3 regions of the Lysinibacillus sp. 54212 genome follow, and region 2 is predicted to be linked to each of the others. Evidence: riboswitches for the same ligand, from Rfam matches in the RefSeq annotation. Region 2 holds a riboswitch; each other region holds the start of a gene.
The links. A riboswitch is a leader RNA that binds a small molecule or an ion and turns the genes downstream of it on or off. The one in region 2 is predicted to bind cobalamin.
Positions count from the first base shown of each region.

Region 1: it holds a riboswitch for cobalamin, as region 2 does, so the genes downstream of both, V4T18_RS11710 (glutaredoxin family protein) here and V4T18_RS04165 (ATP:cob(I)alamin adenosyltransferase) in region 2, are expected to answer to the same signal.
Region 3: it holds a riboswitch for cobalamin, as region 2 does, so the genes downstream of both, cobJ (precorrin-3B C(17)-methyltransferase) here and V4T18_RS04165 (ATP:cob(I)alamin adenosyltransferase) in region 2, are expected to answer to the same signal.

Region 1 covers NZ_JBAFWZ010000015.1:30,287-34,503, forward strand. The annotation lists gene nrdE (class 1b ribonucleoside-diphosphate reductase subunit alpha) at 1-1,066, opposite strand, end outside; gene nrdI (class Ib ribonucleoside-diphosphate reductase assembly flavoprotein NrdI) at 1,041-1,430, opposite strand; gene V4T18_RS11710 (glutaredoxin family protein) at 1,427-1,654, opposite strand; cobalamin riboswitch at 1,801-1,975, opposite strand; gene V4T18_RS11715 (histidine phosphatase family protein) at 2,020-2,619, opposite strand; gene V4T18_RS11720 (pyridoxal phosphate-dependent aminotransferase) at 2,588-3,676, opposite strand; gene cbiB (adenosylcobinamide-phosphate synthase CbiB) at 3,633-4,217, opposite strand, start outside.
Region 2 covers NZ_JBAFWZ010000004.1:75,068-79,284, reverse strand. The annotation lists gene V4T18_RS04170 (hypothetical protein) at 1-1,142, shown strand, start outside; cobalamin riboswitch at 1,245-1,425, shown strand; gene V4T18_RS04165 (ATP:cob(I)alamin adenosyltransferase) at 1,575-2,117, shown strand; gene V4T18_RS04160 (ABC transporter substrate-binding protein) at 2,114-3,064, shown strand; gene V4T18_RS04155 (bifunctional adenosylcobinamide kinase/adenosylcobinamide-phosphate guanylyltransferase) at 3,160-3,720, shown strand; gene cobS (adenosylcobinamide-GDP ribazoletransferase) at 3,720-4,217, shown strand, end outside.
Region 3 covers NZ_JBAFWZ010000017.1:30,478-34,694, forward strand. The annotation lists gene cobK (precorrin-6A reductase) at 1-597, opposite strand, end outside; gene cobJ (precorrin-3B C(17)-methyltransferase) at 607-2,256, opposite strand; cobalamin riboswitch at 2,390-2,573, opposite strand; cobalamin riboswitch at 2,694-2,876, shown strand; gene V4T18_RS12610 (energy-coupling factor ABC transporter permease) at 3,007-3,750, shown strand; gene V4T18_RS12615 (energy-coupling factor ABC transporter substrate-binding protein) at 3,752-4,051, shown strand; gene cbiQ (cobalt ECF transporter T component CbiQ) at 4,038-4,217, shown strand, end outside.

The DNA of each region.
Region 1 (4,217 bases), on a different contig from region 2:
TTTCAAACGGATAGCCCGATTCAAACTGTGCCTTCTTAATTTCTGTATAAAGCTTACGTGCATTTAAACGTTTTAGCTTGCGAATGTTTGGATTATCGAGTAACTCGTAATACATTTCGCTCATGCTAATTTCAGACATGCGCTTGCCGTATTCCTTATAAATATCGTAAGAGCTAAATAACACAATATCTTTATTTCGCTTCATTAGCTCAAAGAAGATTGTTGGAAGGATAACACCTGTAGATAATGTTGCTAAGCGAATTTTTTCATCTGCATTTGGTTTTTTCGAGGAAATAAAATTCTCAATATCTCCGTGGAAAATGTTTAAGTACACAACACCTGAACCGTTACGCTGTCCTAATTGGTTGGAATAGGAGAAGGAGTTTTCTAGCAGCTTTGCAACAGGCATTACACCACTAGCTCTGTTCAAAATCCCTTTAATTGGATCACCTAATGGACGTAAATCAGTTAAATTTACACCGACACCACCACCAAGACGTGATAGCTCTAAGCAGTAGCCAATATTTTCGGCAATGCTATTCATCGTGTCATCCATTGTTAGCTTAAAGCAGCTTACTAACTCTCCGCGCGCTTTTTTACCACTATTCAATGCAGTAGGTGTAGCAGGCTGGTATGCTTCCATCATCGCTTCGACAGCTTTTTCTGCCAACCTTTCATCACCTTGTGCGAGATAAAGGGCGATAATAACGATACGATCCTCGTACTTTTCTAAAATTTCCTTGCCATCTCGACTTTTCATCGCATAGCTTTCGTAAAATTTGCTTGCACTCATAAAGGATGGGAAGCGGAACTTATAAGCGTATGCTTTTTTATACATACTTTTTATAAATGCTGGCGTATATTGGTCGATAAATTCTTTTTCATAATAGCCTTCATCGACTAAGTATCGAATTTTTTCCTCTACGTCGATAAAGTAACGCATACGAACGTTAACATCCTCTAAAAAGTATCGGCGTGTTGCTTCTTTATCCTTCGCTAAATCGAGCTCACCAGTTGCATGATAGCGATTTAATACTTCATTATTTAACTTCAAGTATTGTTTCATAGTCATCCTCTTTCACACAATCATTATAAAATGCAAGGATTGCCTCATAATCCTTTGAAAACCCTCGTAAATCAATCTTTCTAACTAGCGGTATATGGTAGTCTGAAGCGAGTTTATCACCAGCAAGTCCAAAAACATCTAAACCAAAATTACTGTTTCCACTAACGACAATCCCTTTACATAACGTAGCGTTCTGTTCCATAAAGGCTTGGACAACAGCGGGCACATCACCAAGTCCATCTGTGTACGTACAAAGGATAAATGGTGTTTCAATTACTGTATCTTTTGTAATTTCGATAGCTGGTAGGTTTAGTTTTTGGACAATATAGCGTACATTCCCTGTTCGACTAGCATAGGCAATCACTGCGTAAGCATCTCAATTCGCGATACAATCTCCTGCACATCATGAATTAGTTCGCCTTCAACCTCTAAAATAGGAACACTCATCAAGCCAGCATTGATAATTTTTTCTTTTGCTTGCTCATTGTGATCAATATTAATCATTTCAACTGAATCGAATCCAGCTTGCACTAACTCAGATTTCACCCATAGGCATTTTGGACAAATTGTTTTTGTGTATAATTTCATTTTTTCATTCCTCATTTCATTAATTTATGTATAGTCTCCGTTATCCCTAAACATGGGACAAAAATAAAAAGACTACCTCAAATGTGAGATAATCTAAAATGGACACACTAAAGCTTCGCATCCATTTACTCTACCCCGAAGAAATGTACTGTCTTTTTATTGAGGCGGTCTCCTGGCTCATCTTCATCACTTCTTACACCTTCCCGTTGGAACAGTGGTATCACGTAAGTCGCTCGGATTTACAGTTGCGGGGACAGCGCTAGATTTTCACCAGCTTCCCTTTCAACTACATATAGTAGTACCTAAATAAAAAATAACACAATATATTGTGATTCAACGATTTCAAGTATAGCATGACCAATCTTTTACTGTAAATAAGTATTTTGTACTTTCCTCAAGGTAAACTCCTGAATTTCCCAAATACCGTCACAATAATTTAGCTTTACAACACCACAGCTAGGGATTAAATCGGATAAAGAATGGAGTCTTTCACCGCTTAATTTCCACAACAAACAATGAATAGCGATCCCGTGTGATACCATTATGATATTTTTTTCATTTTTTTGAGCAACACTTTGCAAGCAGGCATGCATTCTATTTGCTACTGACTGAAATGTTTCCTGAGTGGTCGGTTGAAAAGATTGAGGTGAACACACATATTGCTCGTAACAAGGATCTCTTTCCAAATATTGAAGCTCTTTTCCTTGCCACTCACCTAAAAATATTTCCTTTAGCCGCGCATCAATCACTGGCTCCTGGGCTGGTACAATAAGTCGGGCAGTAGAAATCGCCCGCCCTAAGTCACTGCTATAAACAGTATCGATATCCATTCCCTGAAAAGTATACTGAAGCGCCCTTGCTTGCTGTACTCCTAATTCGGTTAATTCCGAGTCAAGCCAGCCCTGTAACTTGCCTAGCTTATTCCACTCCGTCTCACCGTGTCTTACTAGGTAAATTGTTTTCATATTCCACAAACCTTTTAGTAAATTCATTCATTGCTTCTTCATCCTTCATGCCAATCCGAAACCACTGACCATCCAAGCCGATATAGTTTTCCGTATGCCGTAACACGATTCCATGCTGAAGGAAATATAGATAGGCTTCCGGTACACTCCACCCCATCGGTAGTTTGAATGTTAGAAAGTTGGCTTCGCTAGCCGTTACAGCACAGCCATGTTGCATTAAAAAATGACTCATAGCCGTTCGCATTTTCGTACTATTTTCACCAGATATTTGGACAAAGGCGGATTCTTCTAAGCATTGGCAGCCAATTGCAATCGCAATGCCGCTAACACTCCAATGAGGTAAATAATTGTAGATATTTGACGCATGCCTACTAACTAAATAGCCAAGGCGAACGCCAGCTAAAGCATACATTTTTGTCATTGATCGTAAGACAAATAAATTGGCATAGCGGACAGTTAAATCGATTACCGATTCTTTTTCATCCGTCCAATCCATAAACGCCTCATCAACAACTACGGCACAGCCAACCTTTTCACCGTAAGCTAATAGCTCTTCAATTTCCTCACGAGCTGTCAGAACACCCGTTGGATTATTTGGGTTGCAAAGGTAAATTACGTCACCCTTGTCCATCGCCTTTTTTAGTGCTTGCATCGGTAGCTTATAGAGACAAATATCCTCTACAACAATCGACTCCACATGAACGTTTTGCTGTAAAAGCGTTCGTTTATATTCAGAAAAGGAGGGCTCCACAATAATGGCATGCTTTTCTCTAAAAAACTGCGCGATTGCCATTAGTAATTCCGCTGCCCCATTCCCTACTACAACAAAATCATTAGGCACTCTGTGAACGCTAGCTACTTTACTCCGAAAAGGTTCTGCAAGCATATCTGGATAACTTCCGACACTTTCCAACAACGCTGGCCAAAGCTTTTTAATCGATGAAGGACTCCCTAGAACATTCACATTTTCACTTAAATCATAAATCTTTTCAGGCATTGGTAACTGAAGTTGCCTATATAAAGCCAATGCATTTGCTCCATGCGCAGGTAATGCCAAAAATGATCCCTCCAATCAGTAGTAAAAAGTAAATTGTGACGGTATACATATGTCGAACAGTAAGCTTAATATGCTCTCGGTTCATGACGACAAGTGGCTCCCCCATAAACGCTCGAAAGGATTGCTTTCCACCATAGGAATTATTGCCACCTAAACGAATCCCTAGTTGATAAGCCGTAGCTGCCTCTAAATAGCCGCTATTAGGACTTGGATGTTTTTTCGCATCTCTCTTCCATTTATTCCATCGTTCCGCCAAAGGTAGCTTTTTTACATTTTTGGTTGTAAGCAAAATCAATAACCCTGTTAGACGACTCGGAATGTAGTTCGCAATATCATCTAATTTTGCTGCAATGTAGCCAAATTGACTGTAGCGCTCATTCTTATACGCAACCATAGAATCTAATGTGTTAATCGCTTTATAAATCCACGCACCGATTGCACCAAATAGAAGAGCATAAAATAATGGAGCGGTTACGCCGTCGCTTGTATTTTCCGAAACAGTCTCCACGACCCCTCGTACAACTTCTGGCTCCTCTAAATG
Region 2 (4,217 bases):
ATAACCATTATATTCCAGTTGCATTATTTGGAGGCATTATTACAGATGAAAAAATCACTTCTGTTAAAGTCATGCAGCAAACGCTAGAGCAACAGGGAACAGTATTCCAACTAAACGATATGAAAGTCTGGTACGCAGTTTTCGATACGTTAGAATCTGGTACACCCGACCCACTAAAGATAGAAGCGTATAACGACGGGCAGCAGGTAGTATGGCGACACGGTATTTATGATAATGGTTTAGAAAGTGGCTTAGTTCAAAAGGATAAAGGCGGCAATATTAGTAAATCCATCACTATTTACAAGCCGGATGAAACTGTGAGCTACCTTGAAAAGCATGAGGTAGAGTATAGTGGTGATGGTTCTGAGGCGTCGATAATTAACTTTATTTACGAGCAAGCGAAAACGTTCAATGTCACCCTTAATAGTTATAGCTTTGAAAACAATGGGGCGTCTCTCATTTTAGATTTGGGAGAAGGGGTTTTTAATATACAGGGCTCTACTGGCGGCTCGATGTTTGCTGGTACGATTAATGGATCATTTTTTGAATATTTCCCAGCTCTCCAGCAAATTACCTTTACCCATAACGGCTCCTATGATGCGATTTTAGATCATTTTATGGTAGGTGAACCATACAAGAGACCGACTGAAGAACAGGAGCTTACTAATTTAACTTCGCTCGTTTTTAGTCATTTGTATAATGGAGAGTATGAGAAATTATCGGCAATGGTAGATCCATCTGAGGGCCTTACATTCTCATTGTTTGCTGACTTCGGTAACAAACCAGGGTACGGTGGGGATTATGTAAACCTTAAGCCGGATGAGCTAGTAAATGCTAAAAATCAACAAATTGATTGGGGACATGATGATAGCAATCGAGAGTTTAAAATGACATTGGAAGAATATGTGCAAACTATTTTGTTAAAGGTGAATGGAAAAGACTTTGTTTATGACACAGTTACATTTAACGGTCAGGCTGTTCAATTTGGCGGGGTTTTAAATACTATTCATGCAAATTATCCGAATGCGAAGTATATAGAGTATTACTCTAGCCAATCCTCTCAAGCCCTGCGATTCATTTTCCATAAATCGGGAGGGGGATGGTATTTAATCGGCATTGCGAGAGATGTACCTACAGGTTAATCTATACAATATTTTATGTAATATTGTACAGAACTAGTTGTTTGCGATGATTTTCCCTTAAATTATTAAATTATTTGTCAATTTAGCTTTATTTATGTTACATTCTTTATCAGGTGAATAAGCTTGCAGGAAAGAGAAAAGGGAATTCGGTGAAAGGCCGAAGCTATGTCCGTAACTGTATGCGCTGATGAAATGAGAGGATACCACTGTCTATGGATGGGAAGGATCTCAGAAGTAAGTTGATGCGCGAGCCAGGAGACCTGTCTTTTTCTATTCGTAACAACACTCTTCGGAACTAAAGGGAATGTGCGGCAAATACGAATAACAAATAGTATTGTTTTTTGTCTTTCTGCCATCCATTTTCTGGGTGGCTTTTTCTGTTGGACGAAGTTGTTGTAGTATTTTGTAATGGTTGTGAAAGGGAGATAAGAATTGAAGAAAGATATGCGCTATAGCTGTTATCCGTTTATGCGTGAAAAAAGCTGTTTAGTAGACTACGAGATTCGTACAGATTGTTTAACGACTAGGGTGGGCGAGGTTTTTCCAGCATTAGCTGATAGTGAGGCTGAAAGGATAGTACTTGAAGATTTACGGATCATTCAGCCAAATGTTTATCATGCGAACGGCTCTGTCCGTGGCAAGCTTGCGATAACAGAAGAGGATTTACAATGGCTAAGTGACCGCTATGATTTTTATGTAGCGTATGTCCAACAAGAAATACAGCAATTCGTTTTGCCGCAAGGAACTGAAGCAGCAAGTCGATTACATAGCTGTCGAAGTGAGGCAAAAAAGTCTTACAGAGCTCTACATAAAGTAAGTGAGGAACGAGTAGTACCGGAAATTCTATTCGATTATTTAGGACTACTAGCAAATGTATTTTTTGTAATGGCAGTATATTTAAATAAACATGGGCATCACTCAGAAATAATTTTTGAAAGTAAATCTTATCCAAAAAGAAAGAAGGCAGAACAATGAAATTTAAAATGAAATGGGTAACACCAATTGCTGCAGCCCTACTATTAGCTGCATGTGGAACGGATGAAGACAAAAATGCAAAGCAAAATGAACAAGAGCAAGAAAAGCCGGAAGTAGCGGAAGGTCCTTATAAAGTTGTCGATGACCGTGATGAGGAAATTACATTTGATGAAGTACCAGAATCAATTATTTCACTTCAACCGAGTAATACAGAAATTTTATTCTCTCTAGGCGCTGGTGAAAAAATTATTGGTGCAACAGATTATGACACTTACCCAGAAGAGGCAAAGAAAATCGAACGTGTTTCAGATTCGATGACAATCAATGCTGAACGTATTATTGAATTAAATCCAGATGTTGTAATAGCATATACTGCCGGTGATCCAGCTCAAATCGAGCAGCTTGAAGCGGCTGGGCTAAAGGTATTTGTTATTGATTCGGCTGCATCATTTGATGATGTGTATGGCGATATTGTTCAACTTTCTGAGGTACTTCAAGTTGAGGATACTGGTGAGCAAGTTGTAAAAGATATTAAAGCTCAAATTGCGGCAGTTCAAGAAAAAACAGAAAAGCTTGATCAGAAGAAAAAAGTATATTTTGAAATTTCACCAGCTCCAGATATTTGGACAGCAGGTGGTAACACATTCCAACAAGAAATTTTAACAGCAGCTGGTGTGGAAAATGTATTTGAGGAACAAGACGGCTGGTTTAGTGCAGCAGAGGAAGATGTCATTACAAAGGATCCAGAAGTGATTTTAACATCTGTCTACTATACAGATGATGCAGTTGGTGAAATTTTAGCTCGTAATGGCTGGGATAAAATGCAAGCAATTATTAATAAAAATGTTTATTTAGTGGATGCTGATATCACATCTCGTCCAGCAACTCGTATTGGTGAAGCAGTTGAGCTAGTAGCAGAAACAGTATATCCTGATTTATTTAAATAGTCAGGGAGTAGGCTGGCATACGAATTAAATTTTAAAAATATGTCAAGAGCAAATCTATCATTAGATTTGCTCTTTTCAAGTAGAGGTTGGTGCCAATGGGAGGACGAATAATTTTTATAACTGGTGGCGTTAGAAGTGGTAAAAGTGCATTTGCAGAAAATTATGCCCAGCAGCTTGCTAAGAATAACAGTAAGTCCTTGCTCTATATTGCATCAGGTGTCTCATTTGATGAAGAAATGCAGCAGCGAATCAATAGGCATAAAATCGATCGTCTGCAAGCAGCTATTCCCTGGAAAACACTAGAAGTGCCAGACCGTTTCCCAACAAAATTTTCCGTTCTGTCTTCGGACTATGTTCTATTATGGGATTGTTTAACAACGTGGCTCACGAATATAATATTTAGGAACGAGCTTTCCCCAAATAGAGAAAAAAATATTACTTTAGCCGTTGAACAGTTACAAGATCAGCTAAAAGAATGGCAGCAAAAGGGTATAGTCGTATTATTAGTTTCAAATGAAGTGTTAGATGAAGGCGCCTCACGCTACTGGGAAGTAAATGAATATCGGCAAATTATAGGTAAATTACATCAATGGATTGTTGCACAATGTGATGAAGCCTATGAGTTAGATTCTGGCATTGAAAAGAGGTGGAAATAATGGGGTTAAGAACAGGGTTTACAGGTATTTTATTAGCGCTACAATTTTTCACCTCATTACCTATTAAATTTCAGCTACCGATTACACGAATGACAGCAACTGCAATGTACGGGGCTATCCCGCTACTAGGTATCGGTATGGGGAGTATACTTGCTGGAATAATAGTTTTGAATAATAGCTATTTGCAGTTTTCCTCCCTTTTTATTGCTATCCTGTTAGTTGTTGCTCACTTTATAATGACAGGTGGCTTGCATATGGACGGAGTTGTTGATACTGGAGATGCCTTTTTCTCTTATAGAGATAAGGAAAGGCGTCTTGAAATATTAGATGATCCTCGTGTAGGGGCATTTGGTGCAATGACACTCGTCATTTTTGTACTGCTGAAAGTAGCAGTTTTATACGAGCTTTTATTACATAGCATCCCTATCTATTATTTTATTGTCCTACCGTTTATGGCACGGTTATCGATTTTATTGTATTTCCTTACGATGAAAACG
Region 3 (4,217 bases), on a different contig from region 2:
AAGCGTTGTCTCGTACTGCTTGTAGAGCGCTACGTTTAGCTCTTTAGAAAATGGTCCTTGGATTGCGATTATATCTCGTTGTTTTACACCAAGCCCATCACACTTTTCCATATTTTCTTTATTCGGTAGCATTCTGCATACTAATCGGATAGCCGGCTCGTCTAGCAATTCCTTTGTAAAGGTTGCCAGTGTTTTACTGCCTGTTGTCAGCATGACTGTACCATTGTGAGATTTTGCTGCCCTCGCTGCCTCCTCGTATGTTTCTACCTCCGTCACAAGGGGATGCTTATATGTTTCTAGTGGCCTCTCGTATCGAATGTATGGAATATTCAGACTTGAGGAGGCTAGCATTGCTGTTTTAGATGCTTCCTCTGCATACGGATGACTCGCATCCACAATACAAGTAGCGCCGATTTTATTTATCAACGTCTCCATATCTTGAGCTGTTAATCGACCAATACTAGTGTGCACTCCTGCCTCTTGTAAGCTATGCGCCGCTGACTCAGTAACAACAGTCGCAAGCAGCTCATGCCCTTGCGACTGTAACACTACCGCAAGCTCCCTCGCATCACTAGTGCCTGCTAAAAATAAAATCATAATAGCCTCCTAATCTCCACAAGGTGCTTCTTCGATTTCGATTTTGCAGCTCATATCATGGTAGTTATAATGCAAAATTTTCTTCACACGCTTGAAATATTTAAATAATCGTTCGTTCGGATGAGCATTCTCTTTATATTCTTCAATTATCCTTGAGAGCAGTGGTACCAGCTCTTCTGGTGCTAAACCTTCCACAACAGGCTGTGCTGCATGAGCAGTTCTCCCAACAGGCTTCGCTCCAATGAATAAGTCAAATTTTTTCTTACGATATACGATACCAATATCATCAAACACCGCGCGATAGCACGCCATACCACAGCCATTAAATCCAATATGTAGTTCCTTCGGTAGCTTCATCCCACCAAGAGTCTCCATAATCTCCTCTGCATATGGAATCGACTCAGCCTTTTCTCCGTAGCAGAAATCACAGGCCTTAACATTTAACACATCGCCCATCGGTAAGACGAGCAGCCCCTCTGCCTTGATAGCTTCCACTACTGCTTGTGGATTCTCAGTTGGCAATTTCACTAGGAAGCGATGGTCAGGTGTATATTCAAATGTTCCCTTTTCCCCAACAATTTCAGCGAGCTTCTGTAGCTGCCTTGGTGAAATGATTTTATTTGCTACACCAGGAGATACGGCAAACTCAAATATAGATTCAATTGGCTGACTCACGATAAACGGATTATCAATTTTTTGATTCGTTACAAGTGCCAATGCTTTTTGAGCTAGCCTAAGCGAAGGTACTTTCGGTTCCATTTTTTTTAGTGGAACTGGGTTCTGTATGGCAACAATTTTTTCATAGCCCGCCTTCGCTTCCCCTGTTTCCTGATCTAATGCCCACGGTTCGGCTTCTTTTTTCAAGCGCTGATGCGGTTTCCATATTTGCTTTTCATCACCGAGCGTATATTTCCGTTGATAGCCGCGCGGTGTGATAATTTTATTATCATAAAAAAAGGTCGATGAGTTACCTACAACAACTGTTGTGAGCATGCCGATATCATGCTCTAGCATTTCTGCTAATGTTGTCAAAACGATATTTTGTGTATCTCGGTAAGCACTTTTTACAAGTCCCACAGGTGTATCTGGTGAACGATACTTCAATAAAATCTTTTGCGCCTCCACGATTTGACGAGTACGACGGCCTGATTTCGGGTTATAAAAGGCGATTACAAAATCAGCCATTGCTGCTGCCTCAATTCGTTTTTCAATAACCGTCCACGGCGTTAAGTGATCACTTAAGCTGATCGTACAAGAGTCATGCATAACGGGTGCACCTAGTAAGCTTGCACAGGAATTAATCGCCGAGATGCCAGGTACAACCTCTACCTCGATCCCCGTTGCTTCTTTCCACCCTTTTTCGATGAGTACCTCATAAACAAGACCTGCCATTCCATACACACCCGAGTCTCCGCTCGATATTACCGAAACGATGTGTCCCGCTTCCGCCTGCTTTACCGCTTCCTGAGCACGCGACACTTCCTCCGTCATGCCTGTACTAACAATCGTTTTAGCTGTTACTAAATGCTGGATTAACTCAACATATGTTTTATAGCCCATGATGTGGTCACTTTGCTGTAGAGCATCGACAGCCCGTTTTGTAATATGCTCTCTGTCTCCAGGACCAAAGCCTACAACGAAGATCTTTCCCTTAACCATAGCTCTCCCTCCTCAAAAAAAATGCCCGCACCTCTTTTCAAAAAGAGATACAGGCATGTGAAATTCTATACAAAAAATGCATACAAAAGCACAAGAACATTATTGTCCCGCCTATACTTCTCCCTCCGAAAAGTAAGTGTCGTTTAAATAAGCAGGTTTCCTGGCTTGAGCGTCGCTTTACTTTCACATCTTCCCATCATAATGACAGTGATTTATTGTGATTTCATCAGCTTTACAGTAGCGGGGGCTGCATTAGATTTTCACTAATTTCCCTTTTACCTCACAAAATCGTGAGCACTTATTTAAAATTGCAAAAATTAAATTAATATTAAAATAACATAGATAAAAGAAAATTGATATGCTTTTAAATTTTTTTATATTTCAAACTTTTTCGTGACAAACCTATTTTTTAAATGCTAGAATCTTTATCAATGACGATAACCTAATGATTTTTTGGTGCTAACCTTTAGCTTAATAGGGAAGACGGTGTGAGTCCGTCGCTGTCCCGCAACTGTAACTCTGAGCAGATTACTAGAAGAGCCACTGCGATTCTTTCGTGGGAAGGCTTGTAAAATGCAATGAAGAGAAGCCAGGAGACCTGCCAGAAATGACGTACTATTCAACCTACGAGGATAGGTGCGAAAGAGAAAGCAAATTAAGATTTGCTTTTTTAGTGTTGCACTTCTTCTCCTGAAAGGTGCTTTTTTTATTGCACTTTTTTCGTCAAATAATCAAAAAGGAGAAAGAAAGATGAAGCATTTATTACCAAAGCTTGGGTACTTCGGAGTTGTACTATTATTCATACCGAAACAAGCGCACGCCATGCATATCATGGAAGGATTTTTACCAATAGGATGGGCTATCTTTTGGGGAGCACTCTGCTTACCATTCTTAATAAAAGGGATTAGCTCAATTCGAAGCGTCGTAAAGGATAATCCAGAAAGTAAACTATTACTTGCCTTATCAGGAGCATTTACATTTGTGCTATCTGCATTAAAAATTCCATCTGTTACAGGGAGTTGCTCTCATCCAACAGGTGTGGGCTTAGGCTCTATATTGTTTGGACCATTCGTAATGAGCGTACTTGGCTCAATCGTATTACTATTCCAATCACTCCTACTTGCCCACGGTGGTTTAACTACATTAGGAGCTAATATTTTTTCAATGGCGATCGTTGGTCCCTTTATCGCTGTAGGTGTTTATAAATTAGCAATAAAATGGGGACTGTCCCTTAGTATCGCTGTATTTTTCGCTGCCATGTTAGGTGATCTCGGTACATATGTGATGACATCAGTTCAACTCTCACTAGCGTTCCCGGCAGAAGTGGGTGGAATACTAGGCTCATTCCAAAAATTTGCGAGCATTTTCGCACTAACCCAAATTCCTTTAGCTGTTAGTGAAGGGTTATTAACGGTTATCATTATGAATTTCTTACAAAAGTACAATATGAACGAGCTAGTACAATTACGAATTTTAAAGGCAAAGGAGAGCTAATATGTTGAAGAAAAATTTGATTCTATTCCTACTTGTTGTCCTTTTAGCCATCTTGCCTGTTCTATTTTTAAAGGATGCAGAATTTGGCGGAGCAGATGGAGAGGCAGAGGAGGCAATTACTGAAATTGCTAATGATTATGAGCCTTGGTTTAATGCGATTTGGGAGCCTCCAAGTGGGGAAATTGAAAGCTTATTATTTGTGCTACAAGCGGTCATCGGCTCAATAATTATCGGCTATTTCATTGGGTATACTCGTGGTAAACACTCGAAAAACTCATCAAAACAGCATGCTAAACATTGATTTTCTTTCACACCATAACGCACTGAGAAGGGTTGCCGCTAGTCAAAAGCTTCTCTTTGCAATAAGTGCATTACTTGCAGTTACGATTTCCAGAAATAATGAGATTGCCCTTTGGACACTACTTTTTATGAGTAGTGTCATTGTTTTCTATGCAAAAATCCCTTGG